Regions from separate parts of the Bradyrhizobium huanghuaihaiense genome, predicted to be linked through region 3. Evidence: riboswitches for the same ligand, from Rfam matches in the RefSeq annotation. Region 3 holds a riboswitch; each other region holds the start of a gene.
What was found. A riboswitch is a leader RNA that binds a small molecule or an ion and turns the genes downstream of it on or off. The one in region 3 is predicted to bind cobalamin.
Positions count from the first base shown of each region.

Region 1: linked by a shared signal. The riboswitch ahead of N2603_RS07125 (TonB-dependent receptor) and the one ahead of N2603_RS29450 (energy-coupling factor ABC transporter permease) in region 3 are both predicted to bind cobalamin.
Region 2: linked by a shared signal. The riboswitch ahead of metE (5-methyltetrahydropteroyltriglutamate--homocysteine S-methyltransferase) and the one ahead of N2603_RS29450 (energy-coupling factor ABC transporter permease) in region 3 are both predicted to bind cobalamin.

Region 1 is NZ_CP104172.1:1,498,716-1,503,469, reverse strand. Features, by position in the region: gene N2603_RS07135 (CobW family GTP-binding protein) at 1-608, opposite strand, end outside; gene N2603_RS07130 (amidohydrolase family protein) at 612-2,102, opposite strand; cobalamin riboswitch at 3,015-3,210, shown strand; gene N2603_RS07125 (TonB-dependent receptor) at 3,318-4,754, shown strand, end outside.
Region 2 is NZ_CP104172.1:7,921,039-7,925,792, forward strand. Features, by position in the region: gene metE (5-methyltetrahydropteroyltriglutamate--homocysteine S-methyltransferase) at 231-2,576, opposite strand; cobalamin riboswitch at 2,679-2,881, opposite strand; gene N2603_RS37385 (nodulate formation efficiency C protein) at 3,889-4,671, shown strand.
Region 3 is NZ_CP104172.1:6,213,013-6,217,766, reverse strand. Features, by position in the region: gene cobM (precorrin-4 C(11)-methyltransferase) at 1-753, shown strand, start outside; gene N2603_RS29460 (cobyrinic acid a,c-diamide synthase CobB) at 753-2,063, shown strand; gene cobA (uroporphyrinogen-III C-methyltransferase) at 2,060-2,791, shown strand; cobalamin riboswitch at 2,837-3,055, shown strand; gene N2603_RS29450 (energy-coupling factor ABC transporter permease) at 3,093-3,770, shown strand; gene cobF (precorrin-6A synthase (deacetylating)) at 3,810-4,559, shown strand; gene cobT (nicotinate-nucleotide--dimethylbenzimidazole phosphoribosyltransferase) at 4,570-4,754, shown strand, end outside.

The DNA.
Region 1 (4,754 bases), 4.7 Mb from region 3:
TCGCGCCGGGTTGGCGCGCGATCGACGGCTGCGGGAAACAATAGCGCAGACGGAATCTCGCCGTGGTTCGCATCGACCACTACGGCGGGGACTCGCTGGGCGCGGATGGCTTCGCGCATCCGCGCAGCTGCGCCCTCGTCCGCCAGATCGAGCTTGCTGAGCGCCACGATATCGGCGACGCGCAACTGCGACCGCACAAGCGCGTCATTCAGAGCTGACGGCGGCGTCCCCGCATCGATCACGCAGAGCACGGTCTCCAGCGGCGCCTCGCGCAGGATCACCGGGTCCATCAGGTTGCGCACGATGTCGGCGGGATCGGCGATGCCGCTGGTCTCGATGACGATGTACTCAGGCCTGGGATCGCGCCGCAGCAGCGTCGAGAGCGTGCGGAGCAGATCGCCTTCGAGCGAGCAGCAGATGCAGCCATTGGCAAGGCTGACCACGCCGTCGCTCGCGCCCGCGATCAGCTCCGCATCGATGTTGATGGCGCCGAAATCGTTGACGACGGCAGCGATCCGTCGCCCATCCGCATGCGCGAGCAGATGGTTCACGACCGTGGTCTTGCCGGCCCCGAGAAAACCCGTCACCAGGAGAACGGGGACCGGCATGGGTCAGCCCTCGACAACGGGGCGGCGCACGGGTTTTCCCGGCCGCGCGTTCACGTCCAGAATGCCGTCGCTGATCAGCGGCTGACCGCTGACGATGAGATGGCGCACGCCTTCCGACGGGCGGTTCATCGCCGTGAAGGTCGCGCGGTCCGAGAGTTTTTCGTAATCGAACACGACGATGTCGGCATCCGCGTCCTTGGTGAGCCGGCCCTTGGCGCGCATCGCAGGCGTGCTCTGCGACAGGATCTCCGCCGGGATCAGCGCGCATTTGCGTACGCCTTCCAGCAGCGACACCGCTTTGCGCTCGCGCACCCATTCGCGAATGAATTTGGTGAAGCAGCCGGCCGAGCGCGGATGCGAGGTGGCGTCGTCGGGCAGCGGCCAGGCATCGCCGGTGTAGGTCTTGCCGTCCGACGTCGTCCACGGCATCGCGTCGGAGGCGATGGCGCCGCCGGGATAGAGCACCGACATGTCGAGCAGGTCGCGGTGATGCGCATTGTGCTCGGTGTCGAGGATGTGCCAGAGCACCAGCGAGGACGGCTCCTCGGCCTGTGCCTTGAGCAGCTCCTCGCGGTCGTGGAAGCGGTAGCCGTCGGTCACGCGCTGCACGGAATCGTAGCCGGTGCCGTTGCGCTCGACGAATTGGGGATCGCTGAAGAAGGCGGCGGCGAGCACGGTCGAGCCGGTGCCGTAAGGATAGGCCTCGACCGTAATGGGGAGGCCCTGCGCCTGCGCCTTCTCGACCAGCACGCGGCAGCGCTCGATGTCGGTCTTGCTCGACGAGTTGAAATGGCAGATGTGCATGTGCGCGCCGGTGGCGCCGGCATAGCCGATCAGGCGGATATAGGCTTCCACCGCGCTCTCGGGGTCGATGCGCGACATGAAGGCGACGTGGGTAAAGGTCAGTACGTCCTGCTTCGCGGCGAGCTGGCACACCGCGGTCAGCTCCTGCACGCCCGCGCCCGGGGCATAAGCGTTCAAGATGCCGATGCCGATGCCGCCTTCGTTGAGGCCGCGCGCGAGGCGCTCGAGGATGCCGGCGACTTCCGCATCGGTTGCGACATTGTCCATCCAGCGGCGATCGCGCATGGCATTGCCGAACGCCTCCAGCGAACTCTCGGCATTGGAGCCCGTCATCGCGCCGATACGGGCGAAGGCCCAGTTGGTGGCGGCGCCATAGTTCAGCACGCGCCCCTTCCGCGCCTGGCGCTCATACCAGGACCCGACCGGCAGCACGCCGGCTTCGAGATCAAGCGTCGTCGTGACGCCGTCAAAAGCCTGCATGCGGTCGGCCGGGATCGACTGGCCATGGGCATGGAGATCGATGAAGCCGGGCGCGACCACGAGGCCGGTGGCGTCGACCACCCGCTCGGCGCCGCCGAGACCCGTGCCGACAGCCGCGATCTTGCCGTCCGCCACCGCCACATCGCCGATGGCATCCATCCCGCTCGCGGGATCCACCACCCGGCCGCCGCTGATCACCAAACCGCTCATCTCGTCACTCCGAAAAGCCATTGCAAAAACCTCCAAAGGCCCGGCAGCAGCTCCGGAGGCACGTCGGCGCGCATAGTGCAGATTCTGGGGAGAACGACCACCACCACTGATGCCGATGCTGCATGCTTGCAAGTGAGGCCCATGAACGCAGGGCGTGTATCGGGACCGGAGCGCAACAACGCCGCTGCGTCAATTCGCCAATCCGCATACGCCCGCATCCTCGCGGCTTATTTGGCCCGAGCTGTGCTTCGCTTCACACCCTCTCTTGAGAAAGGGCGCAGGGAAGACCGGGCGCCAGCTGGCACCCATAAGACCCCTGCGCTGAACGAATGCACGCGCAATGCACAGGGGAGACACAGGGCAGCCGAAACCAGGCCTTCCCTGCGCGATGGTCTGACGGCCTATGCCGCGCTCTCCCGGGAGCCGAGTTCCTTCTGGCCTCCCTCGCCTCCGCGAAAGTCGCGGCACCGCGCCGGTTGACGCGATGACGCCTTCGCCAGGGCTTGACCGTAGCTACGACGACCAGGACCACACGGTTTCGCCGTACGCGGACACTCCCGCTTCGCCAGAGGCGTCACGGGACTTGAGCGCCGTCCGTCTTTGCGGCCCGCACCATGCTCACGAGGTTCATCTCGCCCTGCACGCGCAAGGTCCGCCTTTAACGCCGCCCGCGTCCACCGCAATCCCAGCCCGCGCTCGAAACGACGTACGACCGCCCCTTTGGTGGGCTGGGATGCGCGACACATACGACAAATCCGAATTTCGGTAAAGTGGAATATTTTTGTGAAGAGGGGTTGATGCCAATTGGAGCTGTTTTGCCCGACGCCCGGTGGGCGATCCGCACGTCGGCCGGTAACGGTGCGACATGCTGATCCGCCTCGGGACAGCTAGTTGACAGCTCTTCGCAAAAAAAACTAGGGTGGCCGCGACGGTTCTCCTTCGGGAGATCAATAGGGAATACGGTGCGGGGATTCCCCCAACTCCGTGGCTGCCCCCGCAACTGTAAGCGGTGAGCCTTCGCCAAACGCCACTGGGCCTGCGGGCCTGGGAAGGCGGCGACAGGCAACGACCCGCGAGCCAGGAGACCTGCCGTCAGTCGTGGTCACACGCGAGCACATTGGGCGGGGTGTCCTGGTGGGTGTTGGACTGCCGTCTTCTTGAGACAGCGGCCAAACTGCGTTCGCGGTGACGTGCCACGTTACCGCGAGTCTATTGATGACCTCCCGTACGATCTTCGCGCCGCGGCTCCGCCGCGCATTTCTAACTTCAGCTGCATTCTCCTGCCTGGTTTTGTCGACCGATGGCTGGGCACAAGCCGAAAGACCAACCGAGACGCTCGACCCCGTGGTCGTGCAACAGTCGGCAAGGCCGAGCTCCCGCAGCCCCCGACGCAGCGCAGCCACGCGCTCCGCGCGTTCGCTCCAGCAACGCAACGTGGCTGCCAACACCGGCGCACCGCCTACCGCCTCGACAGGCCCTGCCTTCGCCGCACCGACGCTCAATCTCACCGGCACCAGCACGGCCGGCAGCCGCCTCGGACTGACGCGGCTGCAGACGCCGGCCAGCGTGGAGGTGATCTCCGCTGAAACCATCTCCGAACGCGGCCAGCAGAACATCCTCGACGCTGTGACGCAAAACGCCACGGGCTTCACGGCAAGCCCGGCACCGGGCAATGGCGGCGTCTCGTTCAATACCCGCGGCTTCACGGGCCTCGGGTCCGTCATGACGCTGTACGACGGCACCCAACTCTATATCGGTGCCGGGACGGTGACGTTTCCGTACGACACCTGGTCAACGGAGCGCATCGAGGTGCTGCGCGGCCCTGCGTCGGTGTTGTACGGCGCGGGCGCGGTCGGCGGCGCCATCAACGTGGTTTCGAAACTACCATTGTGGGTCCCCCGCAATCAGGCCGAGGTGTCGCTGGACAGCAACATGACGCGGCGAATTGCGGTGGACAGCGGCGGTCCGATCAACAAGGACGTCGCCTACCGGATCACCGCAACAGGCAATATGTCCGACGGCTGGGTCGATCGCGACAACACCTCGAACGTCGCGCTTCATGCCGTAGTCCAGATCAAGCAGAACGAAGACGTCACCTGGACGCTGTCGACGGACTACGGTGACCGCAACCCGTCGCGCTATTTCGGCACGCCGCTGATCAACGGCAGGCTCGATGAATCGCTACGCTTCAAAAATTACAACGTCAGCGACAGCCACATCCGCTACCAGGATAGCTGGAACCAGGTGAGGACCGAATGGCAGATCGCCGATGGAATCTCGGTTCAAAACACGCTTTACTATTTGAACTCCCAGCGACACTGGAAGGACGTGGAAAGCTACGCCTATAACCTCGCCACCGGCCTGATCAACCGAAGCAGCTATATCGAGATTTTTCACGATCAGCAGCAGGTCGGCAATCGCATGGATGCGAAATTCCGCGGGCATGTCTTCGGCATGGCCAATGAGTTCGTCGCAGGCTTCGACGTCAACAGCATCAATTTTACCCACACCAACAATTCCCCCTACGGCGGCTCGTCGTCCGTCAATCCGGTCAACTTCGTTCCAGGCATATTCAGCAGTCCGAACCCCACGGTTCCCGGCTTTGGCAGCGTAACCAATCAATACGCGCTATTCGCCGAGAACAGGTTGTCG
Region 2 (4,754 bases), 1.7 Mb from region 3:
GAGCTTGTGCTTCAACTCGGCTCAGATTTTCGGAGAATGTCCTCGCCGTGATCGAACCGGCGGCTGTCCTCCCTCCGCCGATGGAAATCCGCGCGAATGCGTCAGCTTCGCTCCTTCCAGACTTTCGCCCGGCCCGCTAAGCGGGGCCGGGCATCTTTTTTGTGTTCCCAAGGCTCCCGCGCAAATGATCACAGACGGATCAGCTTGTCGAGAAGAGGCCGAAGCCCGGATCAACGGCCTCGCGGATCGAGTGCAGCGCGCAGTTCGCGGGCGGCAGCGACCATGTTCGCTAGCGCTGGCCGAACCTCCTCCCACTTGCGCGTCTTCAGGCCGCAGTCTGGATTGATCCAGAGCTGCGAATCCTGCAGCCGCGTCCGAGCCAACGCCATCAGCTCCTTCATTTCGCCCGCCTCGGGAACCCGTGGAGAGTGGATGTCGTACACGCCCGGCCCGATCTGATTTCGATAATCGTAGTTCCTGAACGCGTCGAGTAGTTCCATTTTCGAGCGCGATGTCTCGATCGAGATGACATCCGCGTCCATTGCAGCGATCGCACCGATGATGTCGTTGAACTCCGAGTAGCACATATGTGTATGAATTTGCGTTTGATCGGCGACGCCCGATGAACAGATGCGGAAGCAATCGACGGCCCAGTCGAGATAAGCCGCCCACTCCGATCGACGCAACGGCAATCCTTCGCGGACTGCCGCTTCGTCGATCTGGATCATGGTCGCACCAGCATTCTCGAGATCGCGGACTTCGTCTCGGATCGCGAGCGCAATCTGGCGGCAGACCTCGCTTCTGGGAATATCATCGCGAACAAAGGACCAGTTCAAGATCGTCACAGGCCCGGTCAACATCGCTTTCATCGGTTTCCTGGTTAGTGATTGCGCATAGCGCCACCAGTCCACGGTGATAGGCTTCGGTCGCGCTACATCGCCAAACAGGATCGGTGGCCTGACGCAGCGCGAGCCGTAGGACTGCACCCATCCGCTCCTGGTAAATGCGAAGCCGGCGAGTTGCTCGCCGAAGTACTGCACCATGTCATTGCGCTCGAACTCGCCGTGCACGAGGACGTCAAGACCGATGTCCTCCTGCCAACGTACGGCGCGCGCAGTCTCCTCCTTGAGGAACCTGTCGTATTGCTCGTCGCTTATCGTACCTCGCGCATGCGCCGCACGGGCATTCCGGATCTCTGTGGTCTGCGGAAACGATCCTATCGTCGTGGTAGGAAAAGCCGGTAGTCCGAAACGATTGCTTTGGATCTCGGCACGACGGGCAAATGGGCTCGCGCGGCGACGCATGGTCTGGTCGATCGCTCTCATCCGGACAGCGACATTGGCATCCCGGATTTTCGGCGAAGTCCGGCGAACAGTCGCGGCACATTCCGACTCGGCAAGAGCTAGCGCAACATTCCGGTCGCCTGCGAGTGCCCGCGCCAGGATCGCAAGCTCCCGCATCTTCTGGACCGAGAAAGCAAGCCAGCTCTTCACGTCGGAAGCGAGCCGAGTCTCGAGTTCAACATCGACCGGCACATGAAGCAGCGAGCAGGATGGGGCGATCTGTACACGATCCTTGCCGAGCTTCGCAATCGCTGGTTCGAGCCGCTGGTGCAGCGACAACAAATTCGACCGCCATACGTTCCGACCGTCGATGACACCGAGCGACATGACGAGATCATTTCGGCCGCCAGCGATAATCTGGTTCAACAACTGTGGCGCTCGAACAAGATCGAGGTGCAATCCGGCAACTGGCAGGCCCAAGGCAGTGTTCAGATTGTCGCCGAGGTCGCCGAAATAGCTGGCAACCATGATCTTGATGGCCGGCCCCTCCTTGGCGAGCCGGTTATAGGCATGTCGCAAAGATTTTCGCGCCCCCTCATCCAGATCAAGAACTAGGCAGGGCTCGTCGAACTGAACCCAATTTGCCCCACGTTTGGCCAATTCCTGCATAACCTCGATATAGGCCGGTATCAGTTCATCCAGCAATGAGAGTGGCTGGAATGTGGAATCGGTACTCTTGCCGAGCTTTAGGAATGTGACCGGCCCGATCAGGACAGGGCGGGTCTGAAAGCCAAGGGCCTTGGCCTCCTCATACTCCTCGATCGGCTTGCGGGAGCATAGCTTGAAAGTCTGTCCCCTGTGAAACTTGGGGACCAGGTAGTGGTAGTTGGTGTCGAACCACTTGGTCATCTCCTGCACGGGTGCGCCAAATCCGCGCGGTCCGTGACCGCAACTCGCTTCTTGGTCGTCGCATTGTGAACCGCGGGCCATGGCGAAGTACGTCTTGAGCGAAACGGATTCGGCTTTCGAGGCGTAGATCTGCGGGATGGCGCCAACCATGAAACTTGTGTCGAGCACCTGATCATACAGCGAGAAATCGTTCGATGGAATGACCGTGACGCCGATAGATTTCTGACGAGCCCAGTTCGCGGCACGCAGGCCAGCTGCGTCCTCGAGCAGCTGCTGTTCGCTGCTTTTTCCGGCCCAGTAGCTTTCTAGAGCGAGTTTGAGCTCGCGCCTTGGACCGATGCGTGGCGTTCCGAGCGTGGCAACAGGAAGGGAGAGAAGAGACATAGCGTTAACCCCATGTTGGGGGCAAAGGCCATGGCGGACGCAGGCAGAGGAAGTCGCGCGGTGCGACGGCTGCTTGGCGCACCACCGGACACCCCGCCCGTGGACGAATATATTGTCGGGGCAGGTCTCCTGGCTCGCGGGTCATCGGTGCTGTCCGGCCTTCCCGAAGCCGCGCAGGCTTCAGTGACATCGTTGGACAGCGGCTCGCCGCTCACAGTTGCGGGGGCAGCGCCGGCATTTTCACCGGCTTCCCTCTTAGCTCCGGATCAAATGGAAACCGGAGAACCTCGACGACTTGGATTATCGGCAAGAGGAGTCTTCCGTCAACCTCTCAGATTATGTCTCAAGCAGATGCTGCGACATCTGCGACGCGAACGACCGTGCATCTCTATCGTTGAGATGATGCAGAAGTGCACTCCAAATCAGCGATATCGGAATGGCGATCACAGCTGTCTGCCGGCCGCACGCCAGATCGGAAGGAACAAATGCGGCTTCCGCGGTCGGGACCGCTGCCTCGAGCAGAATGAAGTTGTTGCGCGTCCGGGCTTACCAGCGGTTCTTGGAGCACGTTCGCCACCAGCCACCTTCTCGACCAACAGGATCCGTAGGCCCAACACACCTGTGAAGCCAGCAACATATCCGGCCAGCACGTTGGTTTGCGGCGCCGGCCAGATTCCAAATGCTCGACGGTGAAGATCGGCTTCGCGTCGTTCGTCATCGAGTACAAAGCGCACCTGACTGAGGCTGTTCTCGACTTCCGGAGTCGCCGCACGTCGCGAAAGGAGCGCAAAAGACACCATGGCGCCACATGTGCCCAAGGCATGACAGAGATCGAAAGCCCACATTCCGGCAACGATAAGCGAACCACACCGTTCAGTGATGGCAAACGTGCTGCCACTTCTCATCAGGAACTTGGCACCGAGGCGCTCCGCTGAGCCGTCGAATATCCGATCCGCGACGGGGATGCATAAGCCCGGGTGGATAGGTTGAATGGAAACATCGAGACGTGCGCCAGTCGGAAAGTCGACAAAGAGGACACAAAACCGTTGCGAATTGACGTCTGTTACCTGGCACGAAGAATGCACGTCCTCGCTATGCCCAGTCCTCCTGCTGGGCATGTCCAGCACAGCAAATTGAGGCTGTCGGTGGCAGTGAAGTTAGCGGCGCGTGACATAGAGGGGAGCGCCTGCTCGCACGGGAAACCGGCGGTCGCCCCGTCGCGTCGCCGCTAACTTCTTGCGCTCGCGCATAACAGTTTGAAGGTTGCCCGCTCTGGAATGACGTGTGGATGAGACCAGATAGGCCGACGGTTATGAAGAAAATGTCTGGAAGACGCGCGCTATGGCTTTGCCTCGCTCGATTCCTGATCTGCCTGGCCGGGCTGGCTGCGACGAGCAACAGTGTTCGCGCCAACGACAGCCCCCTTATTGAAAGAGTTAAGTCAACGTGGCGAGCGCAAGACGGTGAGACAATAGAAGAAGTTATCTCCAACGTCTCGAAGGTGGCACAGTTCGTCCCTCGAATGTGGGGCGTCGCTGAACTTGACCAAAATGACCATGTTTTCCTCTCGTGGACCAGGCACCGGGATGATAAATCAGACGAACAGTACGTTATCACCTGGAAGATCGCGCTCGACGGGACGATTGAACTTGCGTCGACCTATGCAAAGCCCATGGAATTGGGCTGGCGCGCCTTCGCGCTCTCCTTGATCGCCCGTGAAGTCTCGGATGGCGAAAAAGACGCAAATCTTGGCTTTCTGCGTGACACGACCAACTTCAATTTTGTGACGACCAAGCAAGGCCGGCTCGGCGATCTTCTGCGGCAGGGCCGCTGCACTATCGTTGACCCTGTTGGAGTGGACTACTTGCCGAAGCAGAATGACAAGCCGACCGAGAAAGGTGATCTGTGGCGCGTTTTGCTTGTGGTGAACTGTAATATCCCAGGGCCGCGTTATTTTACACACAACGGGGTCATCACTTTCGAGAAGAGCGAAGGACAAGATTGGGAGCCGCAATCCTCCTTTGCCAAGCGTATCGCGGGCTTTCCTCCTGGCTCCTGGTTCGCTCGCATGGAGCCAAAGGAACGGGAAGAGTAGAGGGGGAGCGAAAGGCCTCGGTTAATGATCGCGCAGAGCAAGATCGCGCCGCAGCTCCTGTAGGGCCGAACGTCTCAGAGCAA
Region 3 (4,754 bases):
GGCGCAGCCGATCTTCTCACCTTGCGCGGCCGCGACCTTATCGCGGCCTGTCCGGTCTGTCTCTATGCCGGCTCGCTGGTGCCCGAAGGCATCCTTGCGCATTGCCCACCCGGCGCGCGCATCGTCAACACCGCGCCGCTGTCGCTCGACGAAATCGTCGCGGAGATCGCTGCCGCGCATGCGGAGGGCAAGGACGTCGCGCGGCTGCATTCCGGCGACCTCTCGATCTGGTCGGCGATGAGCGAGCAGCTCCGCCGCCTGCGCGCACTCGGCATTCCCTATTCGGTGACGCCCGGCGTTCCCTCGTTCTCCGCTGCAGCGGCAGCGCTGGAAACGGAGCTGACGCTGCCCGGCCTCGCCCAGACCGTGGTGCTGACGCGCACGCCGGGCCGCGCCAGCGCGATGCCTGAAGGCGAGAAGCTCGCCGCGTTCGCCGCGACCGGCGCGGTGCTTGCGATCCATCTCTCGATCCATCTGCTCGACCAGGTCGTCACCGAGCTCACGCCGCATTACGGCGCGGATTGCCCGGTTGCGATCGTCTGGCGTGCGAGCTGGCCGGATCAGCGCATCGTGCGCGCAACGTTGGCAACACTCGATTCTGCCGTGGGTGTCGAGATGGAGCGCACCGCGCTGATCCTGGTCGGCAGGACGCTGGGTGCGGCGGATTTCGACGAGAGCCGCCTCTACGCCGCCGATTACGACCGCCGCTATCGCCCCGTGGGCGCCGAACCGCGCTTTCCGGAGGCCTCCTGATGCCGGCAGGGCTCGTCATCTCCGCACCTGCCTCCGGCGTCGGCAAGACCACGCTGACGCTGGCGCTCGCGCGCGCCTGGCGCAATCATGGTCTCAAGGTGCAGTGCTTCAAGAGCGGGCCGGATTATATCGATCCCGCGTTCCACGCGGCCGCCACGGGACGCGCCTCCGTCAATGTCGACAGCTGGGCGATGGACCGCGCGACGATCGCGCATCTCGTCAGCCGCGGCGCGGACGCCGACATTGTCCTCGCCGAAGGCTCGATGGGCCTGTTCGACGGCGTCGCCACGCGCGGCGTGTCCGGCACCGGTGCTTCGGCCGACATCGCGGAGATGCTGGGCTGGCCGGTGGTGCTGGTGATCGATCCCTCGGGGCAGGCGCAGACCGCGGCGGCGATCGCCGCGGGCCTTCGCGACTATCGCCCGGGCGTGCGCCTTGCCGGCGTCGTGCTCAATCGCGTTGCCAGCCCGCGCCACGAAGACCTCGTACGGCGCGCGCTGAACGATGCCGGCATCGCCGTGTTCGGCGCGTTGCCGCGTCACGCCGAGATCAGCCTGCCGAAGCGGCATCTCGGCCTGGTGCAGGCGGAGGAGCAGGCGGAGATCGGCAAGCTGATCGATGAGGCCGCGCGCTTCGTCGCCGAACATGTCGATCTCGATGCGGTGCTGCGCTTCGCTGCCAGCTGGTCGCCGCAACCTGCAACGAATGGGTTGAACGTGACGCCGCCCGGGCAGCGCATTGCGCTGGCACGCGACGCCGCGTTCTCCTTCGTCTATCCGCATATGCTGGAAGCCTGGCGTGCGGCCGGCGCCGAGATCACGACATTCTCGCCGCTTGCCGATGAAGTGCCCGACGCGAACGCCGACGTCTGCTGGCTTCCGGGCGGCTATCCCGAGCTTCATGCCGGAAAGATCGCAGCCAATACACGCTTCCGCAGCGGCTTGCGCGCGTTCGCCGAGACGCGGCCGGTGCACGGCGAGTGCGGAGGCTATATGGTGCTGGGCGCAGGCCTCACCGATGCCGACGGTGTCCGTCATGAGATGGCGGGCCTGCTCGGCCTGGAGACCAGCTTTGCCAAGCGCCGCATGCATCTGGGCTATCGTCTCGCCGCGCTGGCGGCGCCGATGCCGGGGCATCAGGCGGGCGCGCGCCTGCGCGGCCATGAGTTCCACTATTCGACCATCCTTGCCCAGCCCGATACGCCACTGGCGGTCGTGCATGATGCAACGGGCGCGGTCATCGCCGAGACCGGCTCGCAGCGCGGCCGTGCCACCGGCACATTCTTCCATCTGATCGCGGAGGACCGGTGAGCGGTTTTGTTTCCTTCGTCTCCGCCGGTCCCGGCGATCCCGAGCTCCTCACAGTGAAGGGCGCCACGCGGCTGCGCGAGGCCGACGTCGTGCTCTATGACGACCTTGCGTCCGGCGCGATCCTCGATCTCGCCCGGCCCGGGGCCAATCTCGTTGCGGTGGGGAAGCGGGCGGGGCGCCCCTCGACCAAGCAGCACCACGTCAATCGCCTCTTGGTCGACTACGCCGCAACCGGCGCACGCGTGGTGCGGCTGAAGTCCGGCGATGCCGGTATTTTCGGTCGACTCGAGGAGGAGATCGAGACGCTGCGCGAGGCCGGCATCGGCTACGAGATCGTTCCCGGCGTGACCTCGGCCTGCGTCGCCGCAGCGCAGGCAGGAATCCCGCTGACCCGACGCCACACCTCGCGCCGGGTGCAGTTCGTCACCGGGGCCGATGTCACCGGCGAGCTGCCGCCCAACCTGAACTGGGCGGCGCTGGCCGACCCTGAAGCGACCACCGTGGTCTATATGGGCCGGCGGACCTTTCCAGCGCTTGCCGCAAAATTGATCGCGCATGGCCTCGCCCCATCCACCCCGGCGCTGTTCGCCGAATCCCTCGGCCGACCTGACGAACGGCTGGTCCGCACCACGATTGCCGAGCTTGCCGAGCAGCTTGCACGGGGCGGGGCGGCTTCGACGGCCGCCGTGATCCTGTTCGGCGCGCTGGCAGGGGAATATCCGTCATGACCGCCACTGCCGCCGTTCGCCCCTTGACGCCCGCAATGCGAAAGGGGCACACAGGAGAGGCATGGTGCTCGACGCGGCGCAAAGCGCCGGAGCATAATCGGGAATGGGGATGGGCGGACCCAGTTGCGGCGCCCAAAACCCCAGCCGCCCCCGCGACTGTAAGCGGTGAGGGGCTCCGATCAGCCACTGGGCCGCGAGGTCCGGGAAGGCCGGAGAACCCAGTGAACCGCGAGCCAGGAGACCGGCCGTGCATGTTTTGAGGCCAAGGCCGTCGGGTGTGACGGCAGGAAGGAACTGAGCCATGCATATCGAACCCGGCGTCGTGACGGGCGCCAAGCTCGTGTTGAGTTACGCAACCGGCATCGCCGCAGGCGGCGTTGCCTTGAAGCTCGCGGCCGAGACCGTGCGCGAGCAGGGCATCACGTCGTTCGCGGCGCGAACGCTGGCGACCACCGGCCTCGTCTTCACTTTCTTCGAGATCCTGCCGCACTTCCCGGTCGGCGTGTCCGAGGTGCACTTCATTCTCGGCTCGACCCTGTTCCTGCTGTTTGGCGCTGCGCCCGCAGCTTTCGGCCTCGCATTGGGCCTGCTGCTTCAAGGCGTGCTCTTCGAGCCGGCAGACCTGCCGCAATACGGCATGAACGTCACCACGCTGCTGGTGCCGCTGTTCGCGATCCAGGCGATCGCCACGCGGATCATTTCGCGCAACACCGCCTATGTCGACCTCAGGTATCGCCAGGCGCTGGCGCTCTCGACCACCTATCAGGCCGGCGTGATCGCCTGGGTGGCGTTCTGGGCGCTCTACGGCTCCGGCTTCGCCATGAGCAACCTCGCCAACATCGCGACCTTCGCGGCCTCCTACGCGCTCGTCATCGTGATCGAGCCGCTGGCCGATCTCGCTGTGCTGGCGCTGGCGAAGTCGTTGCGCGGTGTCACCGCACCCGGCCTCGTCACTCCGCGCCTGCACAACGCGGCTTAAGAGACAAGGGGCGGCCGTCATGGCCGCCCCGTACGCCCGATGCTCACGCTCTCCCTGATAGGCATCGGTTGCGGCGATCCCGAGCAGCTCACGCGCGCCGCGACCCGCGCCATCAACGCGGCCGATCTCGTCCTGATTCCGCGCAAGGGAAGCGCCAAGTCCGATCTCGCCGATCTCAGGCGCACGATCTGCACGGACGTGCTGACCAACGACAAGACACGCATCGCCGAGTTCGACCTGCCGGTGCGCGACGCCACCGAGGCCGACTACCGCAGGGGTGTGGACGATTGGCACGATGCCGTCGCCGCCGCATGGTCGCAGACCATCGCGAGCCATCTTGGCGACGAAGGCAAGGTCGCGCTGCTGATCTGGGGCGATCCCTCGCTCTACGATTCTTCGCTGCGCATTGCACGGCGGCTCAATCCCTTGCCGATGATAGAAGTCGTGCCCGGCATCACCTCGATCCAGGCGCTGTGCGCGGCGCATGCGCTGCCGCTCAACGACATCGGCGAGCCTTTTCTCGTCACGACTGGCCGTCGCTTGCGCGAGGGCGGCTGGCCGCAGGGCGTCGACACGGTGGTCGTGATGCTCGACGGCGGCACCGCATTCCATTCGCTCGATCCGGCAGGCCTGCATATCTGGTGGGGCGCCTATCTCGGCATGCCCGACCAGATCATCATGTCCGGCGCGCTCACTGAGGTCGGCCCGCGCATCGTCGCCCTGCGGCAGGAGGCACGCGAGCGGCATGGCTGGATCATGGACAGCTACATTCTCAAGCGCAGGCCGTAAGCGAGGCAGCATGCTCCCCGACTGGGTCACCCAGGAATGCCCCGAGATCTCCGCCGCCCATCGCGACGCGGCGATCGCGCGTCAGGCGCAACTGACAAAACCGACCGGCGCACTCGGCCGGCTCGAGCAGCTCGCAATCGAGCTTGCCGGCCTGCAAGCGACGGAGCAACCGCGTGCCGGGCGGGTGCCCATCAT